Regions from separate parts of the Kitasatospora sp. HPM-01-4 genome, predicted to be linked through region 2. Evidence: riboswitches for the same ligand, from Rfam matches in the RefSeq annotation. Region 2 holds a riboswitch; the other holds the start of a gene.
The links. Region 2 has a riboswitch for glycine ahead of gcvP (aminomethyl-transferring glycine dehydrogenase). Riboswitches for the same ligand answer to the same signal wherever they lie in the genome.
Positions count from the first base shown of each region.

Region 1 (3,397 bases), 1.7 Mb from region 2:
GCTCATCGGTCGCGGTGACCTTGACCTTGTACAGCCAGCCGCCGGTGAACGGCTCGCCGTTGACCAGCGCCGGGTCGTCTATCACGGCCTGGTTGGTCTCGACGACCTCGCCGGTGGCCGGCGAGAACAGGTCGCTGACCGACTTGGTGGACTCGAGCTCGCCACAGGACTCACCTGCGGTGACGGTGTCACCGACCTCCGGGAGCTGGACGTAGACGATGTCACCGAGCGCGGTGGCCGCGTGCTCGGTGATGCCGACGGTCGAGACACCGTTCTCGTCGGCGGCGGTCAGCCACTCGTGCTCCTTGCTGAACTGCAGGTGCGTGGGGTTGCTCATGGCGTCATTCTCCAGGATCGCAGGAGGGTAGGGCGAAGCCGTCCGCTGAGCGGACCGGACAGTCGGGGGATATGAGACGGCGGGGCCGGGCGCGGGCTCAGCGGGCGCGCTTGTAGAAGGGCAGCGCGACGACCTCGACCGGCTCGTGCTTGCCTCGGACGTCCACCGCGACCGCCGTACCGGGCGCGGCGTGTGCGGCGTCCAGGTACGCGATGGCGATCGGCTTGCCCAGGGTGGGGGAGGGAGCGCCGGAGGTGATCCGCCCGATCACCGTGCCCTCGGCGTCCACCACCGAGTACTCGGCGCGCGGCACCCGCTTGCCCTCGGAGACCAGGCCGACCAGCTTGCGCGGCGCCTTGGACTCGGCCTCGGCGGAGGCCTGCTCCAGCGCCTTGCGGCCGACGAACTCGCCGTTGTTGGTGGTCTTGTCGAAGCGGACCACCCGGCCGAGCCCGGCGTCGAAGGGGGTCAGCTCGGTGGAGAGCTCGTGCCCGTACAGCGGCATGCCCGCCTCCAGGCGCAGGGTGTCCCGGCAGGACAGGCCGCACGGGACCAGGCCCCGGTCGGCACCGGCCGCGCTCAGCGAGGTCCACAGGTGCTCGGCGTCCCCGGGGGTGCAGAAGATCTCGAAGCCGTCCTCGCCGGTGTAACCGGTGCGGGCCAGCCAGACCTGACGGTCGGCCACCGTGGCGGGCAGCAGCGCGTAGTACTTCAGGCCCGGCAGGTCGGCTTCGGTGAGCCCCGCCAGGATGCCGTTGGCCTCCGGCCCCTGGACGGCGAGCAGCGCGAAGGCGTCCCGGTCGTCGCGGACCACGGCGTCGAAGCCCTCCGCACGCTCGGTCAGCGCGTCCAGCACCACCTGGGCGTTGGAGGCGTTGGCGACCACCATGAACTCGTCCTCCGCCGTGCGGTAGACGATCAGGTCGTCCAGGATGCCGCCGTCCTCACGGCAGATCATGGTGTAGCGGGCGCGCAGCACGCCGAGCGCCGAGATGAAGCCGACCAGCGCGTGGTCGAGCATGTCGCCCGCCTGCGGCCCGGAGACGGTGATCTCGCCCATGTGCGAGAGGTCGAAGAGACCGGCCTTGGTGCGGACCGCGATGTGCTCCTCGCGCTCGCTGCCGTAGCGCAGCGGCATGTCCCAGCCGGCGAAGTCGGTCATGGTCGCACCGAGGGAGCGGTGCAGGGCGTCGAGCGCGGTGTGACGGAGGGACACGGCGGAACTCCTTGGCTGAGCACTCAGGGGCGCCCGTAACCTGCGTACGGGCACACGGGGGTGGAGTCTCCCCGTCTGTCGTCACAACCTGAGAGCTTCACCGCAACCAAGGATGGCGGCTTGCACCGTGGGTGGGCGCACGGCGCGGCCGTGTCCACTTTCCAGATCTGCCTCGCCCGTGCGGTAGGGGTGCCTGAGAGATTCCGGGGAGGACTTGCTCCTTCGGCGCCGGCCCGTGCCCGTGCGGGGCACTCCGGACTCTCCCGCGCGGGTTCGAACGGCCTGTATGAAGTTGGGCGCTGTGTATGCGGGCTCATCGTGACTCCTCCACCCCGCGAACGGGGCGGCTTCTCACTCGGCTCCACAGAGCCTCATGACGGCCAAGCCCTGACCGCTGCCCGAGAGCAGGGCCACAGCGTACTACGCCACTTCGCGTCTCAGGGGGGCAGATGACGTGTTCAGGCGTTCACCCTCGCGGTACAGGGGCGCATCGGGCACGGACCGCCGCCCGCTACCCTTCTGGCAGCGGTGAGACCGGGCGTCACTCGGTCAGGTTGGAGGAGCAGGGGCCGATGAGCTACCCCGCTGGCGAGACGCAGGCATGGGCAGAGCCCGGTACGGCCCCGGCGGGCAGCAGCTGGCCCGCCAACGAGCTGGAGCAGGTGCTCACCTCCGCACTCGGCGACCCGGGCGCGACCGCCAGGGTGGTCGAGGTGCTGGCCCGCAGTCAGGTGTGGATCCCGCTGCCGGCCGGCGCCGACCCGCAGGGCACCGCGCTGGACCTGCCGACCATCGAGCTGGCCGGTGCGCCGTACGTCCCGGTCTTCTCCTCGCAGGAGCTGTTCCTCCAGCACGCCCCGGGGATGCCGTTCGCCATCGCGCCGGTCTGGGAGTTCGCCCGGGGACTGCCGCTGGGTGTCGGGATCGCGGTCAACCCGGAGGCGCCGGTGGGCATCCCGATCCCGCCCGAGGGGGTCGGTGAGCTGCGGCGCGGCCCGCAGGGCGAGCGCTGGCAGGGGCAGCCGGACGGCGCCAAGGTGGCGCTGCGCGAACCCGGGCCGCACGAGGAGCCGTACGCCTTCCTGGCCGCCGCTGCCGCCGAACTCGCCGCACTTCCTGGTGTGTTGACGGCGCGCCGGGCCTGCGCCTCGGTGGAGGGGGAGGCCCCGGCGCTGTTCGTCGGGGTGCAGTTCGACCCGGGCCTGCCGACCGACCCGGCGCAGGCCAACGAGGCGCTCGGCCGCGCGCTGGGAACCGCCCCGCTGCCGTACGGCGTCCACCTGGTGCTGCTCGACCTGGTCGCCGACCCGGTGGTGGAGTGGCTGCTCGCCCGGGTGCAGCCGTTCTACGTCCGGGCCTGACCCGACCCGCCGGTGACCGGCGGTGGTGACAGGTCCGTCGGCGCCGCCCCATAGGCTGCTGCCCGGCAGCGGCGTACGGTCGGGTGAGCGGGCCGCCGGGGCAGTGGCAGTGCGTGACGGCGGCGGACGAGGACGGGGAGGACCCGACGTGAGCGAGCAGGGCATCGGGGCGACCGCCCCCCGCCCGGCGGCCGGGAGACACCCCCTGGCCGGGGTGAGGCAGCCGCGCGCTTCCGCCGCGCCCGGAGCGCTCGCCCCGCGGGTCCGGCCGGAGGCGGGCGAGTGAACGGCACAGCGGCGGACGGCGTACCGGACTGGGGGCCGCCCACGGCCGCGCGCCCCGCAGCCGACCCGGGCGCCATCGAGCACGCCCTTCGCGACGTCGGACCGGAGCGCTGGGAGGCGTACGAGAACCTGCTGCGCGCCCTGGCCGAGGGCCAGGTGTGGATGCTGCTCTGGCACGGCACGCCCGGCAGCCCCGAC
Region 1 covers NZ_JBPQGP010000005.1:5,573,199-5,576,595, forward strand. Annotated here, with positions in the region: gene gcvH (glycine cleavage system protein GcvH) at 1-337, opposite strand, end outside; gene gcvT (glycine cleavage system aminomethyltransferase GcvT) at 435-1,553, opposite strand; glycine riboswitch at 1,725-1,829, opposite strand; gene ACSMTC_RS24275 (enhanced serine sensitivity protein SseB C-terminal domain-containing protein) at 2,126-2,914, shown strand; gene ACSMTC_RS24280 (enhanced serine sensitivity protein SseB C-terminal domain-containing protein) at 3,197-3,397, shown strand, end outside.
Region 1: another riboswitch for glycine. It lies ahead of gcvT (glycine cleavage system aminomethyltransferase GcvT); the one in region 2 lies ahead of gcvP (aminomethyl-transferring glycine dehydrogenase).

Region 2 (3,397 bases):
GGCTGTGGTGCCTCACTCACGGTTCTTCCTCCAGTTCAGGTCCCTCGGGCAGCCAGTTGCCCGGGGCGAAAGTCAACGAACTGAAGTAACGATGCAGGTGGATAGTTCAGCATGTCAAATATCTACTGGTGAAAACTAGGCAAAGCGGTACCCCGGGCTCCGGTCTGTCGGAACCCGGGGTTCCCGATGTGAAGTGCCGGTTCAGGCCTGGCGCAGCGGCTCGGGACGGGCGGGCGGCGGGGCGGAGGGCGCCACGGCCGGGGAATCCGGGCCGGTGCCGTCGTGGACCTCGACCCGCTCCCGGCGCAGCTCCTCGCGGATCACCACCTCCTCGGTGTACCGCTCGACCACCAGGCGCACCCGCTCGACCGGGGCCAGGTACTTGCGCACCACCGGCCGCTCCTCGCGCAGCGTCACCTCCTCCACGGCTTCGACGATCTCCTGGTCGCTGAGCGCGGCCCGCTCGGACTCCGTCACCGGTACCCGCTCCACCCGCACCCGCTCCCGGGTGACCTGCACCCGGCGCTCGACCGGCTCGGTGGCCACGTACTTGCGCAGCCTGGCGGTGCCGAGGACGTGCCACTCGGTGCCGATCTCGAGGCGCTCCTCGCGGCAGGTGATCTCGATCGCTCCCGTCGGGGGCCGGCCGGCCGCGGCCGGGTGGTCCACGGTCGGCGCGTGCCCGGCCCGCCCGTTGGACTCGGTGGCCCTGGGGGCGGGCTTGTCCAGCGCGGTGGGGCTCTTGGCGTGCTCGACGGGCGGTGTGCCCGGTGCCGCCGGCGGCGGGGCGAACGCGGTCGGGGTGCGCTCCGCGGCGGCGGGTGCGGCCGAGGCGCGCTCCGTGGCGGTGGGCTTGGCGGGCGCTACGGGCGCTACGGGCGCTACGGGCGCCGCAGGAGCGGCGGGCGGTGCGGGGGCGACCCGGTCGGGCGGCGCGGGGGGTCCGGCCGCTCCGGCGGTGCCGAAGTCCAGGTCTGCGGCCTTCGGGGTGCCGTTGGTGGGCGGTGCCGGGGGAGTGCCCCCCGCGTCCAGGCCGTAGTAGCGGTAGAGCTGGAGCTCCTGCGCGGGCGAGAGGTGCTGCCCGACGCCGAAGTCGGGTGAGTCCTTGATGAGCGACTTGTCGTACGGGACCCGGAGTTCGTCGCCCGAGAACTCACTGGTGGTCAGCGGGACGAAGGCGTCCCGGCCGAAGATCCCGGTCCGCACCGCGGCCCATTCGGGCTCACCGGTCGCGTCATCGAGATACACCTCGTCGACCGTGCCGATCTTGTCCCCGTTCCGGTCGACCGCCTTGTGCCCGATCAGGATTCGCGGATCGATGTCGGTCTGCACGCAGTCCTCCACTACACGTGCTCCTGGGAAATTCCGTCTGAGGGGCGGACGGAGGAGCTACCCGATCGCCACTTCATACGAAAAGCCATCAATCGGACAGCGGCGACCCGGAGGCATCCGTACGGGAGGGTGTTGGGCCGTCCGGGACCGGGTGGATCCCGCCCGATCTCCCTTGCCCGGCCGGTGATCCGGAGGGTTTGCGCTGGTACCCTGGGCGCGACCGCCGAGCCTGCTCGGGAGAGTCCCCAACCCCCGTGAACTGCGGGAAAAGGGGCGCCGAAGGAGCAAACCCTCCCCGGAATCTCTCAGGCATCCGTACCGTGTGGGCTAGGTCACTCTGGAAAGCAGGGCAGGACTGTTGGCGCGGGAGCCGGCGGCACCACCCTCACCGACGGTGCAAGCCGATGGAAGCCCCCCGGGGTTTCCGCGCGGCGAAGCTCTCAGGTCCCGATGACAGAGGGGGAGGCCTGTCGGGTTCACGCGCACTTCGGTCCACCGCTCCCACAGCGGCGGGGCCCAACGGCGTGTGTACCCTCGCCGGTCCGTGACCAGGAGGCCTCGACCCCCATGAACGCCCAGCCGACGCTCGCCGAGCTTGAGCAGGCCAGCCCCTTCGAGACCCGCCACATCGGCCCCGACGCCGCCGCCCAGGACAAGATGCTGGCGCAGGTCGGCTACGGCTCGCTGGACGAGCTGTCCGACGCCGCCGTACCGGGCGCCATCCGCAGCCTCACCGCACTCGGCCTCCCCGCCGGTCGCAGCGAGGCCCAGGTGCTCGCGGAGCTGCGTGAACTCGCCTCGCGCAACCAGGTCCTGCAGCCGATGATCGGTCTCGGCTACTACGGCACCTTCACCCCGCCGGTGATCCTGCGCAACGTGCTGGAGAGCCCGGCCTGGTACACCGCCTACACCCCGTACCAGCCGGAGATCTCCCAGGGCCGGCTGGAGGCGCTGCTCAACTTCCAGACCCTGGTCTCCGACCTGACCGGGCTCGCCACCTCCGGCTCCTCGCTGCTGGACGAGGGCACCGCCGCCGCCGAGGCGATGGCGCTGGCCCGCAGGGTCACCAAGGTCAAGGGCGGTGTCTTCCTGGTCGACGCCGAGGCCCTGCCGCAGACCGTCGCGGTGATCAGGACCCGTGCGGTGCCGACCGGCGTCGAGGTGGTCGTCGCCGACCTGTCCGAGGGCATCCCGGCCGAGATCGCCGAGCGCGGCGTCTTCGGTGTGCTGCTCCAGTACCCCGGTGCCACCGGTGTGGTCCGCGACCTCGCTCCGGTGATCGAGCAGGCGCACGGCCTGGGCGCGGTCGTCGCGGTCGCCGCCGACCTGCTGGCCCTCACCCTGCTGAAGTCCCCGGGTTCGCTCGGCGCCGACATCGCCTGCGGCACCTCGCAGCGCTTCGGCGTGCCGATGGGCTTCGGCGGCCCGCACGCCGGCTACCTGGCCGTGCGCGCCGAGTACGCCCGCAACCTGCCCGGCCGCCTGGTCGGCGTCTCGGTCGACGCGGACGGCAACCGGGCCTACCGCCTGGCGCTGCAGACCCGTGAGCAGCACATCCGCCGCGAGAAGGCCACCAGCAACATCTGCACCGCCCAGGTGCTGCTGGCCGTGATGGCCTCGATGTACGCCGTCTACCACGGCCCCGACGGCCTGGCCGACATCGCCCGCCGCACCCACCGCTACGCCGCCGCGCTGGCCGAGGGCCTGAAGGCCGGCGGTGTCGAGCTGCTGCACGGCGAGTTCTTCGACACCGTCAGCGCCCGGGTCCCGGGCCGGGCCGCCGCCGTGGTGGACGCCGCCCGGGCGGGTGGCGTCAACCTCCACCAGGCCGACGCCGACACCGTCTCGATCTCCTGCGACGAGACCACCACCCGCGAGCACCTGGCCGCCGTCCTCGCCGCCTTCGGCATCGAGGGCGTCGAGCCGGACGAGAGCGCCGAGGCGCTGCCCGCCGCGCTGCTGCGCGAGGACGAGTACCTCACCCACCCGGTCTTCCACAGCCACCGCTCGGAGACCGCGATGCTGCGCTACCTGCGCCGTCTCTCGGACCGGGACTACGCGCTGG
Region 2 covers NZ_JBPQGP010000005.1:7,313,350-7,316,746, forward strand. Annotated here, with positions in the region: gene ACSMTC_RS31930 (MFS transporter) at 1-20, opposite strand, end outside; gene ACSMTC_RS31935 (PRC and DUF2382 domain-containing protein) at 202-1,332, opposite strand; glycine riboswitch at 1,557-1,663, shown strand; glycine riboswitch at 1,665-1,796, shown strand; gene gcvP (aminomethyl-transferring glycine dehydrogenase) at 1,900-3,397, shown strand, end outside.